Regions from separate parts of the Paenibacillus sp. 2TAF8 genome, predicted to be linked through region 1. Evidence: riboswitches for the same ligand, from Rfam matches in the RefSeq annotation. Region 1 holds a riboswitch; each other region holds the start of a gene.
The links. A riboswitch is a leader RNA that binds a small molecule or an ion and turns the genes downstream of it on or off. The one in region 1 is predicted to bind cobalamin.
Positions count from the first base shown of each region.

Region 2: it holds a riboswitch for cobalamin, as region 1 does, so the genes downstream of both, nikB (nickel ABC transporter permease) here and cobJ (precorrin-3B C(17)-methyltransferase) in region 1, are expected to answer to the same signal.
Region 3: it holds a riboswitch for cobalamin, as region 1 does, so the genes downstream of both, AB4Z30_RS12145 (ABC transporter substrate-binding protein) here and cobJ (precorrin-3B C(17)-methyltransferase) in region 1, are expected to answer to the same signal.

Region 1 covers NZ_JBFRFN010000012.1:50,325-56,814, forward strand. Annotated here, with positions in the region: gene cobK (precorrin-6A reductase) at 1-126, opposite strand, end outside; gene AB4Z30_RS18305 (sirohydrochlorin chelatase) at 123-1,442, opposite strand; gene cobJ (precorrin-3B C(17)-methyltransferase) at 1,757-3,694, opposite strand; cobalamin riboswitch at 4,071-4,260, opposite strand; gene AB4Z30_RS18315 (uroporphyrinogen-III synthase) at 4,436-5,266, opposite strand; gene AB4Z30_RS18320 (GerAB/ArcD/ProY family transporter) at 5,398-6,490, opposite strand, start outside.
Region 2 covers NZ_JBFRFN010000013.1:153,162-159,651, reverse strand. Annotated here, with positions in the region: gene AB4Z30_RS19670 (ABC transporter substrate-binding protein) at 1-716, opposite strand, end outside; gene nikC (nickel transporter permease) at 735-1,571, opposite strand; gene nikB (nickel ABC transporter permease) at 1,572-2,510, opposite strand; cobalamin riboswitch at 2,679-2,873, opposite strand; gene AB4Z30_RS19655 (AraC family transcriptional regulator) at 2,973-3,809, opposite strand; gene AB4Z30_RS19650 (alpha-glucosidase/alpha-galactosidase) at 4,039-5,337, shown strand; gene AB4Z30_RS19645 (response regulator) at 5,469-6,170, opposite strand; gene AB4Z30_RS19640 (DUF4118 domain-containing protein) at 6,171-6,490, opposite strand, start outside.
Region 3 covers NZ_JBFRFN010000006.1:442,308-448,797, forward strand. Annotated here, with positions in the region: gene AB4Z30_RS12130 (adenosylcobinamide amidohydrolase) at 1-383, shown strand, start outside; gene cbiB (adenosylcobinamide-phosphate synthase CbiB) at 421-1,398, shown strand; gene AB4Z30_RS12140 (histidine phosphatase family protein) at 1,392-2,165, shown strand; cobalamin riboswitch at 2,344-2,473, shown strand; gene AB4Z30_RS12145 (ABC transporter substrate-binding protein) at 2,835-3,830, shown strand; gene AB4Z30_RS12150 (FecCD family ABC transporter permease) at 3,827-4,873, shown strand; gene AB4Z30_RS12155 (ABC transporter ATP-binding protein) at 4,903-5,685, shown strand; gene cobT (nicotinate-nucleotide--dimethylbenzimidazole phosphoribosyltransferase) at 5,731-6,490, shown strand, end outside.

The DNA of each region.
Region 1 (6,490 bases):
ACCGGCTTCTGTCAGACTTTGGGCTGCACTTTCGGTCACAACGGAGGTCAGCACTTCATGGCCTTGCTGCCGGATTCGAACCGCTAGTTCACGTGCATCACTCGTACCGCATAACATGAAAATCATGAACGTTTCACCTGCTCGGAAGTCGCTGCTACTTGTGCTTGAGCGGAGGATGCATGTTGCTGTACATTCCCTGCTATCTCTGCTTGGTCATGCTTCTGGCTGTTCTGGTTTCCTACATGTTCGTGATGCGAATGATGCAATTCTTCATCATGGTCATGATGGAAATCAAGCGTTGCCTCATGGTCGACGACAATATGCTCGGAGTGCTCGTGGTCTTGACTATGATTATGGTTGTGATGTGTATGCTCACCATGACTGTGGACATGTTGATCTGCGTGATGATGATCGTGTCCATGACTGTGACTATGATCATCATGGTGGTGCTCATGACTGTGATTACTGCTGTGGTCATGATGATGGTGCTCGTGATTGTGATCATGGTCATGGTGGTGATGGTCGTCGTGATCGTGATCATGCCCGTGGTCGTGGTCGTGATGGTGGTGATGATGTTTGGCCGCTTCAAGTCGGAATTGGCAGTTGTCACAGTTGGCTGTAACACGACCGTACAATCCCTCGTGAGCACGTTCCAGTACCAGTTCTACGAGCTTCGGATGGAAGCCGAAATAACCACCGATTTCGACTTGAATGTCTGGATGCGCAGCTGCAAATTCAGCCGTCATCTCATCAATGCGTTTAATCAGCACTCCGGTAAAGAGGAAATACGGCATGACAATAATTTTTTTCGCACCAAGCAAGAGGCAACGTTCCAATCCATCCGGGAAAGAAGGCTGGGTCACCCCGATAAAACTGCTTTCCGCCCATCTGTACGGCAGCTTCTCCCACAACATCCGGGTCATTTTGAAAAAGTCACTGTTAGCGTCCGGGTCACTGCTTCCCCGTCCCAGTACAAGTACGGCTGTCTCTTCATCCGTTACAGGTACCGCAGCAGGCGGAGCGGCAACTGCAACTGCTGTATCGGTTTCACCTTCACCCTGAGCTGCAATCCGCACAGGCTGCGCTTCTTGCAGACGGGTTTGCATGATTTGCACGACTTTTTCATGCACACCAATTGGACGGCCATATATAAACTGCACCTGCGGATAACGCGCTTTGGCACGGTCAATTGCATTCGGAATATCAATCTTGGCATGACCCGCGGCAAATAAAATAATCGGTACGAGTACGACTCGTGTCGCGCCTCGATCTACACAAGCAGTAACCCCATCCGCGATACTTGGTCTGGTTAATTCCAGAAAACAGGTTTCCACCAGTGTGTTCTCCGGTGCTTGCTCCGCAACCTCACGTGCAAACTCCTTTAACTCGCGATTCCCCTCGGGATCACGGCTTCCGTGTCCCACCAACAAAATTGCATCCATCTTCGTATTTCCTCCTCTGTCCGATCCGCAGATCAGATTTCTCATATTCGTAAGGCTCCCCACTCGGTTCCAAGGAAGAAAGTTCAATCTATATATCTAATGCTGTAATGAGTGCCACTTTGAATGTTAGTATCTATCTCAATCAGCTGGGCTTCAGCCGAGTTGTATTACATGTTCTAACGCAGTTATGACTGCCGTATCAGCATTTTTGGTTCAATACATCATTGCCTTATTCCCATTCTCATTGATTCGATGACTGCAACATCATGTTGTCTTCATCGTCTTCAAGTTGCTCAGCCCGGCAACCCCACGTCCTAGTCACCGCATACCGGATTAACTTCAACGGTGACTGGCGCATCCACATGGCGGAAGCCTTGAATAACTCCAACGCGTTTAAAAAACTTGTGGAAGCGTTCGTTCGGATGGCCTTTTTCCTTGTACTCCGCTACAATGCGTTCTACGATACCGCCAATCTGATCACCTGGAATGCCCTCCGCCACAGGCTGAGCCGGATGTGCATTACGGCCAAACTTTTTGCCGCCAAGGAACAGATCATAACCGCCTTTGCGATAAACGATACCGATATCCTCCAGCACCGCCCCGTAACAAGCCATACCGCAGCCGTTTAATGCTACGCTCGTCTCCTTCGGAGCGGATAATCCACCGATGACGTCCTGCAAATGGTTAGCCATCGGCACCGCATCGTCCTTCTCCAGGTTACAGAAGTCACAGGCTTTGACCTTGATGACATCACCGATGGGAACAACGATAAAGTTCGCTGCACGTAACTCGTCCACCAGCGCCTCTGGCTCAAACGTCGGCACTCTCAGAATGATCTGGTGCTCTGGCGTATACTCGAGTTCGCCATCCTCGCTTGCGCACTGCGCCAGCAGCGCCATCTGAGCGGGGGTGAACTTTTTGTTGCCCACGCCGGGCGATATGCCGATCTCAAAGAGCGGCGCCTTGCGCCCCGGCACGGGCACAGCAGCGGTGCCAAGCGGCGTTGCGCCGCTGCTCGCGCCCAGCGCGCCCGCGGCTGCCGGGCCTGACGCCGCCGCGTCCAGCCAGCGGCTTGCCGCTTCGCCCGTGAGCGCACCGCCTGCCGCGAGACGCGTCRGAGCCTCGGCGGCGAGCTCGGCTGCACCGGCGCGTGGCGCCACAGCGGCAGCGCGCGGTGCGGCCTCCGCCGCCGCGGACGCGGGCCGCTCTGCGGCAAGCACGGCGGTGCCAGCAGCGCTCGCCGGGCTTGCCGCAGGCGGGGTGGCCGCCCATGCGCTTGCGGGCGGCTGCCCTTGCGGAGCCGTGCCCGCTCCGGCGCTGGCGCCGCGCAGGGCCGGCTCCGCCGTTAGCACGGCCAGCGCATCGCGGGCCGCGCTAACGCCCGCTGCCTCGCCGAAGGCGGCAGCGCGGGCTTCTTGTGCGCCGAGCGACCATGGCTCGGCTTCGGTGCGCAGCCGCTCATGGGGTCTGAGCGGCTGTTCCGCGGAGTTCAGCGTATATTTCCGCTGATATCCGCGGGGTGTGACCATGATTCCTTCGTACATCATGGTGGAAGAATTGCCGATAATCACGGTAGTTAACATACCGATATCGTGATTCAGCATCTCCTCCAGCGTTGTCATGACCACGTCCTGGCGCTCCCGATATGCGCTTTTGACAAGGCCAACCGGTGTCTTCGGATCACGGTAACGAAGCAACATCTGCTGCGTCTCTACAATCTGGCGTGTACGCCGTCCACTACGGGGATTATACAGAGCAATAACAAAATCAGCCGAAGCCGCAGCTTCAACCCGGCGAATAATCGTTTCCCAGGGTGTCAGATGATCGCTGAGGCTGATCGTACAGGCATCGTGCATAACTGGCGCACCAAGCAAGGATGCACACGATTGAATAGCCGACACACCAGGAATAACCTCGACAGCTACGCCAGTATCCGGCTTCCAGCCTTGCTCGATGAGTACTTCGTACACAAGCCCTGCCATGCCATACACCCCAGCATCTCCACTGGAGATTACGGCAACAATGTGTCCTGCTTCCGCCTGTCTTACCGCTTCTTGTGCCCGGCTGACTTCCTCTGTCATGCCCGTACGCACAATGGCTTGTCCATTCAACAAAGGCCGGATCAGATCCACATAGGTGTTATATCCAATAATGACCTCGCTTTCCTGCAAAGCATCCAGTGCCCGTTTGGTGATGTGCTCCATCGCACCTGGACCGAAACCGATGATCAGCAGCTTGCCTTGCTTTTGCATACCGTTTTCCCCCTCACTTGTCATACGATTAACGCCTCAACCTTTGTTTATCTAAAAGGTCCACTTCAAGAAAGCTTCTCCTTAACGCCAATGCAAAGTTATTACAATACAGATGTGCCTCTTTCACCTTATTCCCCTGTAACACATCATTTCTTCTGCTCAACCCGGCAACTTCGTTCCTGTCCATAAAAAACAAAAAAATCCCATCCTGATCACGGATGAGATACGCATGTACTTACACTCAGGAAACCTAGCCTGTAATATTCCACAATAAGGAATTACAAGCAGCCATAATAGCCCATATAGAGCCTCACAGGACAAACTCATTGTTGTCCCTTTCCCGAACTTATCGTACACCACTCCTTTCCGCGAAGGGTTTGGTGACACACGCAAGGTAGGTCTCCTGGCTTTGGATCATTAGCTATCTTTTCTATCTTCCCCGTTATACCGAGTGACTTTTGTTGAAAAGCGCTTCACCATTACAGTGGCGGGACCGCTCGGGACTTTCACCCGATTCCCTGTTACCTCTTGCTTAATGCAAGAGCACCTTGCTGCTTTCATATTGACTTCATCATACCATCGGTCAGGAAATAATGTCCACGCTTCTCCAGATTGTCCTATACATTAATTTTGGATAAAAATGAAAAAAAGTTCCGATCCGCAAACGGATCAGAACCTTTACATATCATTACGAAATAGAGTCCCGCTTAGGGCATCTTTGCCCCATGAATACTCTTTTTATTATTCCTCCCGAACACCCACCGGATTCGCAACAAAATAACGTCCAAGTTCAACAATGAGAGCTCCCATCTTCTCATCTTCTGGTACAACCAGTGCTTCGATACCTTCCTCACGCATAGCATTCGCTGTAACTTTACCAACGGAGGCCGGAATTACACCTTCCTTGAAGGCTGTCAGCATCTGCTCCAGCTTGCCTTGGGATCCAGCATATTCTGTCAAGAATCGAACTTGCGGCCCGCTTGTAAAAGCAACAGCCTCAAGCTTATGCTGAATGATCTCATGCAACAGCAGCTCCAGCTCTGCCTCTTCCGGCGGTACGTGACGGTATGGCAATACCTGCCTCACAATAGCACCTTGTTTATCTAACCAGTGCATCAGCTTTGGAGCCGTTTCTCCATGCAGCTGTAACATCACCTTTTTCCCCGCCAGATCATGTGAGCCAAATTCCCGAATCAATCCGTCTGTACTGCCGTCATCATCTCGTACCAAAGGAGTCAGTTTCAGCTTCTTCAAGGCATTTACCGTTTTGTACCCTCTGGCTGCAATACATGATTCAGCCAATACATCCCGAAGTTGCCCGGCTATATCCATTTCCTCAGCCATGTTGAACAGAGCATCCAGCCCCATGCCCGTCGTAAACACTGCCCAATCCGGCGGATCAGAAATCCAGGAAACCAGTCCATCTCGAATGTTACGATCATCCAGAAACACCGTGCCTTGTGCAGGACGCACAAGCGGAATTCCGCCCATTTTCTCTACCAACACAGACATCTCTTTGGACTTTCTAGGTCCGGTTAATGCCACACGTACCCCTGCCAAATGTTGAGCCATTCATGTTCCCCCCGTTTATTAAGCCGAAAGTTCATCAATCTGACTACAGTATACAGGCTACTTGTACGTAGGGAAACCACGTCTGCTTGCTTTCTGGCCTAATTAGCTATAACGATTTTTTATGATTTTCATCAGGAAGGCTGCAAATTGCCGCCACCATGTGATGTTTTACCTTTCTTCTCTATAGGCTTTTCCGCTGAAGCACCAGACTTCTTTTCTGACTTCCCTTCAGAATGATCTGGTTCACCAGATGTCTGCTCCTGCTTCTGCTCCCCTTCCTGCTGTTTTCCTCTGGATGCCCTCTCTCCCGATTCGGAGTTCGGGGCATGCCCAGCCTCCTTTTTGCGCGGACGGAGGAAGAGAAAGAAAACGATTGGAAATATCACCTCAAATACAATCGCAATCCAGGTCCATTCCCGGGTGAATCGATTCAGCTGAACCGCGTTACGGAAAAACCAGAATGCACAGACAAATCCGAGCAGTGCAATCGGTCCGGTCAATACTTTACCGGATACTTTGGGAATCATGCGTTTCAATCCCCAGCACACAAAATACAGGTCAAATGCAATCTTGGTTATGATACATGGCAGAGTTGCTGCGGCAAGCGCCAGATCGAAACGGTCTAGAAAGTCACTAATCTGCAGCTGTCTTGCCAGCTCATACGATGGATACACAAGCCTCGAAGCAATGGGTACACCAATGGATGTAATGGTTTCGATGACAATAAGCATCATCAGTAGTGCCGTAACTATGTTGCCAGTGAAAATCGATTTTACTCGAAAGTCACTTCCCCTGATCACAAAGGGCAGAGCAATCATCTCCCCATAAAATGAAAAGAGATACCAGCTTCCCCTGCCCACACCCGCCAGGTCAACATCGAAATAAGGCTTCAGGTTATCCAGATTGATCTGCTGGATCAGCATAAACGGTACAATGATGGAGTTCAACAGAAAAAGAGCCACATACAGCTCGACCATGCCAATCAGAGAACCCAAACCACCCCGCACGATAAATATAGCCATAATGAGCAGCGTAAGCACAATAATGGATATTGGTGTGGTTTCCAGCAATGTAATACTTACATAATCTCCTGTTAGCCGAATATCCCTCGCAAATACAAAGAAGAAAAACGCAATGTACATGAACCCGGCTAGTCTACCCAGAAAAGGAAATCGTGTCACTAACGATTCAAACAGATCCTTGTCCGGAAAACGCCGCTGGACA
Region 2 (6,490 bases), on a different contig from region 1:
ATCGTATCCAGATCAGCCGCGCTGCCCCAGTACTTATCGTACTTCTTAACCTGTATCTCTTGGTCAGGCGTGTATCCTGTAACCATGAACGGCCCGGTAGCGATTGGCTCAGTCTTGAATTTCGATGTGTCAGCACTCGTATCCACAATAATAAACAACGGCTCGGCAATATTACCTAGTAGAGAGGCATCTGGCTGTGTGGTTTTAATCGTCAGATCCTGCCCTTCGGCAGTCATCGAAGCAATCGGTAGTGTGGATTGACCTCTCTCATTCAGCGAGATAGAGCGTTCGATTGATTTTTTCACCGCATCCGCAGTCACCGGATTGCCATTATGGAACGTTACCCCGTCCCGAATATGAAAATGCCAGGTTTTATCATCGATTCGATCCCACTTATCCGCCAGTTTGGGAACCATCTTCATCTGCTCGTCAAACTGAACCAGCGTCTCCCCAATAGCCGCGCGCGTCAGCGTCCAGCCATTCCATTCCTCCGCGGGATCAAGACTGCTGCCCAGCCAGAATAAGGCCACATTCAGATGTGATTTGTTACCCGCACCTGTCGCGCTAGCCGCACCACTTGCATCCACATCTGTTGATTTCCCCGCAGCATCTGATGATGACGTTGTTACATTTTTGTTGTTACCACAAGCTGCGAGCACTAGAACAACCATGATGGACACGATCGTTAGCAGCCATGTTTTTTGAATCCTGCTCATGCTTCCCATTCCCTTCAGTTAAGCTGTATTTTTCGTGGGATCAAGCACATCTCGCAGACTGTCCCCCAGCAAATTAAAAATGATAACCGTGCTAAATATCGCAAGCCCCGGATAGATTAACAGCCAAGGCGCAGTCTGCAGATATCTTCTGCCCTCATTCAACATCGCTCCCCACTCCGGATCAGGCGGCTGTGCGCCGAGTCCAAGAAAGGACAAGCCCGAGATGGACAGCATCATGCCGCCCACGTCCATCATTGCCATGACAATCAAAGGGGGTAACATATTGGGCAGAATCGTTCTGCTAATGATTTGAATTTTACGCGCACCGCTGAACGCAGCGGCAGTGACGAACTCTTTTTGCTGAAGAGAAATGACCAGGCTTCGGGCCATCCGTGCATACTTTGCCCACCAGACCACTGAAAGTGCAACCACCGTGTTAAAAAGTCCCGGCCCTAACATCCCTACTACGGCGATTGCAAAAATCAAACCCGGAAATGCCATCAACGTATCACACAGCCTCATCAGCACCGTATCCACCAATCCCCGCAGAAAACCTGCAACAACACCAACCGCTACGCCTAAGCTGAAAACAATCCCGATCATCATAAATGTGAGCAACAGAGATGTGCGTGCTCCATATAAAAGTCGAGACAGAACACACCGCCCAAGCTGATCCGTTCCGAGTGGATATTCGGGGCTGGATGGTTGCAACACTTTGGCAAAATTCGTGGCAAGTGGATCGTGAGGTGCCAGAAGCGGTGCAATCAGAGCCAGAACGATCCAGCCCGTGGTCAGTGTTAACAAGAAAAGAAATAGACGGCGTTGTGTCAGATATGATCGAATCTTCATCATCATCTAGACATCCACATCCAGTTGAATGCGTGGATCACGCAGATGTGTCCAGAGATCCACGATCAGATTAAGTGTGACATAAATGACCGCCATCCAGATCACATAACCCTGTATCAGGGGGTAATCCCGGGTGAAAATGGCATCCACCGCCATCTGGCCTACTCCTGGCCATACGAATAAACTCTCCACAATCGCTGCCCCGCCAAGTAACGCTCCTGTTGTCATGCCTAGAAGGGTCACAATCGGCAACAGTGAATTCGGCAAAATATGCCGCCAAATAATTATCGATTCCTTCACACCTCTCGCTCTTGCGCCCACTACGTAATTCTGGCTTGTCTCCTCCAGCATGACTGCACGAATCTGCCGGCTATATTGGGCGATCAGCGGAATAGCCAGTGTGACAGCTGGCAAGACCAGGCTATACCATCCGGAATTGCCCATCACGGGCAGTAGTTTCAGCTGCACACCAAACACCAGCATCAGCAGCATGCCCAGCCAGAAGCTTGGCATCGATAAACCAGCAAACGAAAACAGGCGAATAATATAATCCAGCCATTGGTTCTGGCGTATAGCCGAAAGAACTCCCAGCGGAAAAGAAATCAGAATCACCAAAAGCATGGCACTCCCGGTTAACTTGAGCGTTGCCGGAAGACGTGCCATTAACACATCCAGCACCGGACGATCGTATTTATAAGACGTACCAAAGTCTCCCGTGAATACCTGTCCCAGCCACGTCCCATACCGAACCAGAAAAGGTTTGTCTAATCCAAGCTCTAACCTCACCTGCCTAACCAATTCATCCGAAGGTGTGACTCCAGTCGACATCAGCATTAGCCTGGCAGGATCTCCGGGAGACAGATATGTTAATAGAAATGTCAGAAATGTGATGCCAAACAGAACAGCGACCAGTTGTAATAATCGTTTAGCGATATATCTGCCCAATAATAAAAACGTCCTTCCCGGTTCATGCGCATGTACGCCATCAGCCTCATTCGGTTCAATCCAAAAAGGCGTCCTTCTCCGTTTTACTGGATGAGGACGCCTTAAATAAACAGATTTTCAGAAAAAATCATGCTCTTTAAACACCTTCCTATCTCCCGTAGGGTACTGCTGTGTTTGTCCAACCTGGCAGGTCTCCTGGCTTCAGCATCATTGTCATAGCAGCTCCTTCCCGATCTTCTTAAGACCAGTGGATATGCTGCCTGACTCCTCTGTTACAGTGGCGGGACCGCGCCGGCATCACACCGGACTTCCCTTTTAAGCTTCTACCCCAGCGGGTAGAGCACCAAGTTCCACGTATTCAATTCACTAAAAGTGGGTATCTGTTACACTTCTGTATCAGTATAGCGGCATAAGGAATAATGTTCAAAACTTTTCTTTCAAAATTTAAAATCATGAATGCGGCTAATCTCGCACTCGCGAACCCTTGGGTGAAACCCCTGTCACACGTTTGAACATTTTGGAAAAGAGTAGCGGATCGGTGTATCCAACGGAGTGGGCTACTTCACTCACAGACAACATCGGATTACGAAGCAGCTCCGCTGCACGATTCATGCGATACTCCAGAAAAAAGGCTTGCAGCGACTTGCCATATCGCTCTTTGAATAACCCCGATAAATATGTTCGATCCAGCCCGACAGCCTGTGCGATATCCATAATAGAAGTACGCTGGCTATACCGATTCTCCATAAACTGCACAGCCTGCCGAATATAAGTTTCTTTTGTTGAAAGGAGTGGGTTTTCTTCTTCTTTATTCGGTGAGGATGCAATTAATGCCGCTATAAGTCGGTATAACAAGCTTTGATGCAGGACATCCCCCCCTGCAACAGAGCTCGTTCCAGCCTGAAGCATCTCGTCATACAGTGCTGCCAGCACATTCTTATCATGAGCAGTAAACACCGGGTGCTCCTCACTTAACTGCGCACGCTGCATGAAGGCCTTCGCCTGCACACCTCTGAAGCCAAACCACGAATACGTCCAAGGCTCCTGTGTATCCGCCTCATAATGGATGACCGTGTCGGGTAAAATGAGAAATCCTTGCCCCTGAGTCAGAGGATATTCCCGATCCCCCATATATACCGTACCATGGCCCTCATGAACGTAATGCACGATATAAGAGTCACGCACCCCCGGCCCCCAATAATGGGCAGGGTCACATGCCTCCCATCCATAGAATAACAAGACCAGCTCCATCTGCGTCCAGCCCGCAGAAACTACATTCATTTCAACCTTCCGGCTCATGTTCCTCCTCCTTACGACCAACGATGATCCAGCCATCTTCAAACTAATATCATATATCTTTCCGTTTCCGTTACATTAAATTATAACAGGTATATAACGCTATTTGTCATTGAAAACGGAAACAGAAATGGGATTATGCCATGTTTGAAAGGGGTTGAGCCATAGTGATATGAGCCTGTTCGGCCTATAGTTGGGGTACAACATTTTTTTCGGGAAGGATGAACTTGAGATGAACAAAATTACGTTTCTCGGTGCAGGCAGCACCGTTTTTGTAAAAAATGTATTGGGTGATGTGATGATGACGGAGGCCTTGCAGGACTTTGAACTGGCCTTGTTTGATATTGATGCTGAACGTCTAAGTGATTCGGAGCGTTTGTTAAAAAGTCTGGCTCAATCACTGGGAAGCCGCTGTTCCGTAAAAACATACCATGATCGTAAGGAAGCGCTGCGCGGAGCTAAATATGTAATCAATGCTATCCAGGTGGGCGGATATGATCCGTGTACGATTACCGATTTTGAAATTCCGAAGAAATACGGCCTGCGTCAGACAATTGCCGATACGCTCGGTATTGGCGGAATCTTTCGTAACCTGCGTACCATTCCGGTGATGCTGGACTTCGCCAAGGATATGCAAGAGGTATGCCCGGATGCCTGGTTTCTGAACTACACGAACCCGATGGCTGTACTCACCAACGTCATGAATGTGCATGGCGGAATTAAAACGATTGGTCTGTGTCATAGCGTACAGGTCTGCGTGCCTCATCTGTTCGATGCACTGGGGATTGACCAGACTGGTGTCGTTGCGAAAATCGCCGGTATTAACCACATGGCATGGCTCTTGGAAGTAACAAAAGATGGCGTCGATCTGTATCCAGAGATCAAACGTCTTGCGAGACAGAAACAGCAAGAGACTCATGATGATATGGTACGTTATGAACTCATGCATCGCTTCGGTTATTATGTCACAGAGTCCTCCGAGCATAGTGCAGAATATCATCCGTATTTTATCAAACGCAACTACCCGGAATTGATCGATCGTTACAACATTCCACTCGATGAATATCCACGCCGCTGTGTGAATCAGATTGCTGAATGGAAGGAAATGCGAGAGAAGCTGTTCGCGAGTGAAAATATTCAGCATACCCGTAGCCATGAATATGCTTCGCACATTATGGAAGCGATGGAGACAGATCGTCCGTATAAAATTGGCGGCAATGTCATGAACAACGGGTTCATTACCAACTTGCCACGCGAAGCTTGTGTCGAGGTCCCTTGTCTGGTCGATGGCTCCGGAATCAGCCCGACGTATATTGGTGACCTGCCGCCACAACTGGCAGCGCTGAACCGTACTAATATCAACACTCAATTGCTCACCATTGAAGCCGCTATGACGGGCAAAAAAGAGCATATCTATCACGCAGCGATGCTCGATCCGCATACGGCTGCTGAACTGTCCATGGATGACATCGTGGCGATGTGCGATGACTTGATTGAAGCCCACGGCGATTGGCTACCAAAATTCTCATAATATAAACATCAAGACATACAAACCAAGATATGTAACCAGAATGCATAACTAAGATATACAAAAAGAGCACCGTGCCTTTCGAAATCGAAGGGGACGGTGCTTCTTTTTCACTTTTATCACTTATTTTCAGATTATTCCGCAGGCAGTAGAAAACGATATCCAATCCCCGGTTCCGTCTGAATATAGGATGGCCGGGTGGGATCTTCCTTCAATTTTTTACGCAAATGACCCACATACACCCGCAAATAGTGGCTGTCCGACTCATGATGATGCGCCCCCCATACTTGCTGCAAAAGCTGGCGCTGGGTAATGATTTTGCCTGCATTGGAGGCAAGCACCTTCAGCATCTCATATTCGGTTGGCGTTAACTTGACCTGCTCTCCGTCCAGCTCAACCTGTCTTAAAGCCAAATCAATCACTAAGGAACCAAATCGTAAAATGGGTTCATCTGTTGTTTTGGCCACATGCCGCAGCGCCACCCGAATCCGGGCAACCAGTTCACCCATGCCAAATGGCTTGGTTACATAATCGTCTGCGCCTCCATCCAATGCAGCAATTTTGTCTACTTCCTGATCCTTCGCCGTCAGCACAATAATTGGCACCTGCGACCATTCCCTTATCCGGTGAAGCACATCCATGCCAGACATGCCTGGCAAACCGAGATCGAGAACGATCAAATCGGGATGCACCATACTTGCCTGAATAATTCCCTCTTCTCCATCAGCACACTCATAATGATCATATTGGTGGGCCTGAAGAGTCACTTTAAGCAGTTTACGAATCTGCGGTTCATCATCAATGACCAGAATACGTGCTCCTAATCCAGCATTCATCTAATCTCCACCCTCTCCTAGTGCTGTATAGGAAAATGGCCTTTCATCCTCTCCCACAGGCAACTCTATTCGTATTCTTGTTCCTCCATCTGGATTCCCCTCAGCTTGGATTGTACCTCCGTGAACTTCCACAATGCCTTTGCAGATGGCAAGCCCCAATCCAGTTCCCGTAATATGCTGCGTGGAGGGTGAGCGATAAAATTTATCAAACACGCGAGTACGCTCCGGTTCTTCAATCCCAACACCCTTATCATCTACGATGAAGGTCACACAGCTCTGACTCGCATCGTTCTCAACCCGTATGACCACCATGCTCTCGT
Region 3 (6,490 bases), on a different contig from region 1:
TTGATGTCCATGGAAAAACACAAAATAGAACTCCATATATTCCTGGAACAATTAATATCATGCTGTGGTTTAATGGACAGATGACCTCAGGGGCAATGGTCAACGCGGTTCAGACAGCGGTAGAGGCCAAAGCCGCAGCGCTTGCTGATGCAGGTGTTGCGGATTCGGAGAACGGGCTTCCTGCCACAGGTACAACAACCGATGCGATTGTGCTCGCTGTACGTCAGACTACGGCAGATGATAGTCAGCCGCTTCACACCTACGCGGGGACAGCAACAGCTTTGGGGGCGGCCATCGGCAGACTGGTATATGACACGGTGACAGAAAGCCTTCAGGCCGGATTGCAATGGAAAGAAAGGAACGGGCACAGTAATGACATTTGAATTGGAGCATCTATGGACATCATCGTTCTGGATTGGCATGTCTGGAGCTTGGATCATCATTCTTGCATACATATTAGACCGATGTATCGGAGACCCACGTTGGATTCCGCATCCCGTTATCGGTATGGGGAAAGGCATCTCGGCACTGGAGCGTGTTATTCGGGCACGAGTACATACAGATCAGGGTCTGAAAAAAGCCGGGATCTGGTTACCGATCTTGATTGCAGGGGGGGCTTTTGCTGTCACATGGGGTCTTCTGATTCTACTGGGTCTGTTCCACCCGATCTTGGCGGCTACAGCCGAAATTATTCTAATCGCCACAACGATTGCTTCCAAAGGTCTGCGTGATGCAGGCATGGAAGTGTACCACCACTTGAAACAGCAGGACTGGCCTGCTGCACGGCGTTCACTCGGTATGATTGTTGGACGAGATACGGCACATCTGGACGAGCCTGAGGTCGTTCGGGGAACGGTGGAGACGGTTGCGGAAAATATTGTGGATGCCATTGTATCGCCACTATTCTATGCGCTCATTGGTGGTGCTCCGCTGGCGATGGCCTACCGTGCGGTTAATACGCTTGATTCCATGGTTGGATATAAAAATGATAAATATCTGCATCTCGGCTGGGCCTCCGCCCGGATGGATGATTGGGCTAACTGGATTCCCGCTCGCGTGACTGCTCTGCTGTTAATTGTAGGCGCATGGGTACTAAAACTGGATGCCAAAGGCGCAATGCGTATGGTTGCCCGGGATGCGAGATTGCATCCCAGTCCCAATAGCGGTTTTCCCGAATCGGCAGTGGCTGGAGCGCTCGGAATTCGACTGGGCGGGCATAATGTGTACCACGGCGTAGCTTCATTTCGAGCTTATATGGGCGAGGCTACACGGCCGATGGAGGCGGAGGATATTGTGCGAACGACCCGGTTGATGTTCTGGTCAGCGGGCGCTTTTGTGGGTCTTTGTTTCTTAGCATCCTTGGGAGTGTGGTTAGCAGGAGGTGTGCTGTTGTGGTAATTAAAGAAGGGCAGGAGCAGGGTGAATCAAACTATAGTGAATCAGAACAGAGTGGATCAGAGCAGTCTGCCTCTAAGCGAAGCATTGTACTGATCCGTCATGGAACAACCCAGTGGAATGTGGAAAAAAAATATCTAGGGCATACCGACATGGGACTGTTGCCTGATGCACAAGAAGAGCTGGTTAGGCTAGGCGAGCAGTGCCGTGATCTCACATGGGATGCGGTGTATTGCAGTGACTTGCTACGCTGTCGACAGACGCTGGCACATATTGCACCGCAGTTGATTGAGCAAGTGAAGTTTGATTCACGCCTGCGCGAGAATAATTTTGGACAATGGGAAGGCTTGAATTATGAGCAATTGAAGGATAATTCCTTGTATCGGAGCTGGATTGATGATCCTCAGAAGGTAACCCCGTCTGAAGGGGAAACGTGGCAGACTTTTGCGGAACGTATGGATTCTTTTCTGCGCGAACATATCTGGTCGGAGAATACGGATGCGCTAATTTTGGATAAGGTGAATCGGGCTGATCTTGAAGTATTACAAAGTTCACAGCGTATTTCACATAGAAATTCACATGAGCATTCACACAGGACACTTATCGTGACCCATGGTGGAGTCATACGTTATATGTTATCCAGGCTCATCCCAGGTTTAGGGTTCTGGGATACACATGTAATCCCCGGACAAGCCATTCAGGTTCATATGGAAAAACAGGGAGAAGACTGGCGTGGCAGACGAGTGGATTTTCCGTTCTTCGGGTTGTAAGGTGGTGCAATATACCCTATAATCACAACAGAAGTGTGACTCGGACGGACATATTTGGTGTGATAGGCTGAGAGGCCTGAACTGACGTGATTCGTGCGAAGAGCACTGCGATTCTGTTTGATCTCAATTAACCATCTTTAACGACCAAGGGTCCCGCGTGCAAAGCCAATGTCCATGATGAACAAGGACAAGTTATGGTATGCACAAGGGTAAAATGGGGAAGCTGGTGCAAATCCGGCACGGTCCCGCCACTGTGAAACAGGAGTCATCCTGTAAGTCAGATTACCAGCCCTGGACGTACAAGCCGGTGTTCCTTCGAGGAAAGGACAACGTTTCGGGCTATTTCTGCGCGCATGAACAGCTGCCTTGCTGCACATGTACAGATGGCCGTATGCGAGACGTGATCCCTAATCCTTGTTTAAGGATAAGGGATTTTTCTTATTGTACACGATGTAGTGGAGTCATTTTATACACGTATAACGGAGAGTGCAGAACCAATTTGGAGAAACGAAGTGCTCGCCTTTATCACCGGATTTTTCCCTTTGAATAAGGGAATCAAAAAAATCTGGGGGTAACAGCGATCGGAAAATGGTACTGCAATCGGAGTGGCCTCGTGTATACAACAAAAGCAACAACAATAGTACAGATAGAGAAGGGGAGTTTAAATCAATGATTAAGAACTGGAAAGCACTCACATCACTGTTGAGCGCAGCAATGCTGGCACTGGCGCTGGCTGGATGCGGTAATACTGCAACAAAAGAAGGCGCGGGTAGCTCACAGCAACCTGCACAGGAGCAATCTCAGGAACAAAAGCAAGCGGATCTGAAAACTCAATATCCACTGACCGTTACAGATGCAACGGGTGAGTCTTTCACTTTTGAAAAAGCACCAACCAAAATCGTCTCGGTATCTCCAGCTGAAACGGAGTCGCTGTTTGCACTCGGACTGGATAATGAGATTATTGGCGTATCCGACTATGACGATTATCCGGAAGCGGCAAAGACAAAAGCAAAAATGGGCGGTATTAACAAGCCGAATGAAGAATCCGTTATTGCAGCAGATGCGGATATCGTATTCGGAGGTATTTCATTGAGCGAGGATGCAGTGAAAAAGCTGCGTGATCTGGGCATTACCATTTTCAAAACCGATCCTAAATCCATTGACGATGTGATGAACAATATCGAAACATTTGGTAAAATTACCGATCATCAGGAGCAGGCACAGAAGCTCATCACACAGATGAAGCAGGATGTAACAGATGTAACCGAAGCGGTAAAAGCCGTAAAACCGGAAGATAAGAAAAAAGTATACATCGAGTTCTCCCCAGGCTGGACGGTAGGTAAAGGTGAGTTCATGGACGAACTGATCAACGTAGCCGGAGGTACCAATGTTGCTGCCGACAAAGAGGGCTGGTATCAGATTAACGAAGAAAATGTTATTGCCTCCAACCCGGATGTCATTCTGTATACAAATGATGTTGTTGACGAAAATTCCAAAACTCTGGATCAGATTATCAAAGCGCGTAGCGGCTGGGATCAAATTACGGCGATGAAAAACAATGCTTTGATTGGACTGGATGCCAATTTGCTCAGCCGTCCGGGGCCACGTATAACTCAAGGATTGAAAGAAGTAGCCAAAGCGATCTATCCCGACCTGTTCAAATGAGCAGAAAGCTGATCCTGTTCGGAACGATGGGCATGGCGCTGCTGGTGCTTACCGTGCTCATCTGCACGGGCATCGGTTCAGTGGCGTTGCCCATCCGGGACATCGCTGGTATTCTCGTTCATAAATTGCCATGGGTGGGTGACTGGATTACACCTGATTGGAGCAGGGCTGCCGAACAAATTATATGGAAGGTGCGTTTCCCGCGTGTCTTGCTGGCTGTGCTCGTCGGCGCTTCGCTAGCTATTGCAGGTGCAGGTTTTCAAGGTGTGTTGCGTAATCCGCTTGCTGATCCATTCACACTGGGGGTATCCTCAGGTGCTTCGGTGGGGGCGGCGTTTCTAATATTCTTTGGTTTACAGTACGCTATAATTGGTATTTGGACACTGCCGCTAGTTGCTTTTTTGACCGGTGTAGTAACGTTATGGTTTGTGCTGTCACTGGCTCGTGAAGGTCGGAAAATACCAACACACAGCCTCATTCTGGCAGGTGTGGTCATGCAAAGTTTTCTGGGCGCAGTCGTTTCCTTCCTGTCGACTATGTCGAAGCAGACAATTAATGAAATTATATACTGGACGATGGGAAGTCTGGCACTGCGTGGGTGGTCGTATACGACCATCCTTTTCCCGTATTTTCTGCTTGGACTGATTTTTCTATGGAGCCGGGCACGTTCTCTGAATGTCTTGGCACTGGGTGAACGTCAGGCAGCACATATTGGTGTTGGTGTGGACAGGCTCAAGTTATCTGTACTGGCTGTAGGTACATTACTAACAGCAGGAGCTGTTTCGGTCTCGGGAGTCATCGGATTTGTTGGCTTGGTTATTCCGCATATTTTGCGATTGCTGGTGGGGCCGGACTATCGATTGCTGGTACCTTTATCTGCGATTGGCGGTGCGATTTTTATGGTATGGGCAGACACCATAGCTCGTTCTTTGTTGGCACCGACCGAGATACCGCTAGGCGTCGTGACTGCTTTTGTCGGTGCGCCATTCTTCGCTTACCTGTTGCATCGGAATAAAAAGCTGAGGAAAGGGATGATGCCGTGATTGCCGAAAAAGATGATACTGCCGCTGCTATGTTGGTAACTGTTGCACAGGCGGGCAAAACCTATGGTGATCATCATGCCCTGTATCCTACAGATTGGCAGATCACAGAAGGAGATTGGTGGGGTGTCGTTGGCCCCAATGGAAGCGGCAAGTCCACACTACTCCAGCTTATAGCAGGAACGGAATCGTTAAGTGGAGGCCAGATCAGCATGGCTGGTCGTGATATCGGATCTTACAGCCGTAAGGAACTGTCACGGATGATCGCGGTTTTGCAGCAGGATGGCTTACCCGCAATCTCCTATCCGGTTCGGGATGTCGTCGAAATGGGCCGTTACCCGTACCAAAATTGGTTAGGCCGGGAAACAGCGGATGGAGCACGTGTGGTGGACAGAGTGCTCGAAGAGCTGGGACTAATGGAACTGGCGGATCGGCCTCTGGATTCTCTGAGCGGTGGACAACGGCAGCGAGTAGCCCTGGCCAAGGTGATGGCACAGGAGCCTCGTTTGCTACTGTTGGATGAGCCAACGACGTTTCTCGATATCAAATATCAAATGCAGTTTATGGAGTTATTAGCGGCATGGCAGAAGAAGAGCAGCATTACGATTGTAGCGGTGCTGCATGATCTCAATCTGGCTGCTTTGTTTTGCGATCGTATATTGGCTTTGCGTGAAGGTAAGGTAGTCGGAGAGGGGACACCTCACAGTTTGATGACGGGAGAGCAGATTCAAGAGATTTTTCGTGTTACACCTGCGATGGTTTCTCATCCGGATCATGCTGTTCCTCAACTGTTGCTGCGGCGGGACATGGATTAAACGAGGCGGGAGAGCCTCTATTTTGATGAAGGAAGTGCTGGTTGAATGAAGAAAGAAGAACAGAAGTTGGAGCAAGTATTAAATAAGATTGTTGCTCTTGACCCAACCATTGCTGCGGAGACTTCTGCTCATGTGGATATACTCACAAAACCACCGGGTAGTCTCGGGAAATTGGAAGAACTTGTGATTCGATTGGCAGGGATGACAGGGCAGGCACGTCCGCGTTTTGATCGCAGGTCTGTGATCGTTATGGCTGCGGACCACGGCGTAGTGGCAGAAGGCATAAGTGCATTTCCAGCCGAAGTTACGCCTCAGATGGTCATGAATTTTCTGGCTGGAGGTGCTGCAGTCAATGTCCTCGCTCGTCATGCCAGAGCAGAAGTGATTTGTGTTGATATCGGTGTGAATGCTGACCTTGAACATGCAGACCTGCTCTCTCGCAACATTCGTAAAGGTACCGCCAACATGGCTCAAGGCGCAGCGATGACTCGGGATGAGGCGATTCAGGCTATTTTAGTAGGCGCAGACGTGGTTACATCAGAAGTGGCAAAAGGAACAAAGCTGTTTGTCACCGGAGAGATGGGGATCGGGAACACCACGGCAAGTGCTGCAGTGATGAGTGCGCTCACCGGTGTTGCGCCTGCGGCTGCTGTAGGGCGAGGAACAGGTTTGGATGATGCAGGCGTGCTTCGCAAGGCTGCTGTTATAAGTCAGGCTTTGAGCGTTAACAAACCTGACCCTGAGGATGCGCTGGATGTGCTGTGCAAGGTGGGCGGACTTGAGATCGCTGGACTCACCGGCGTTA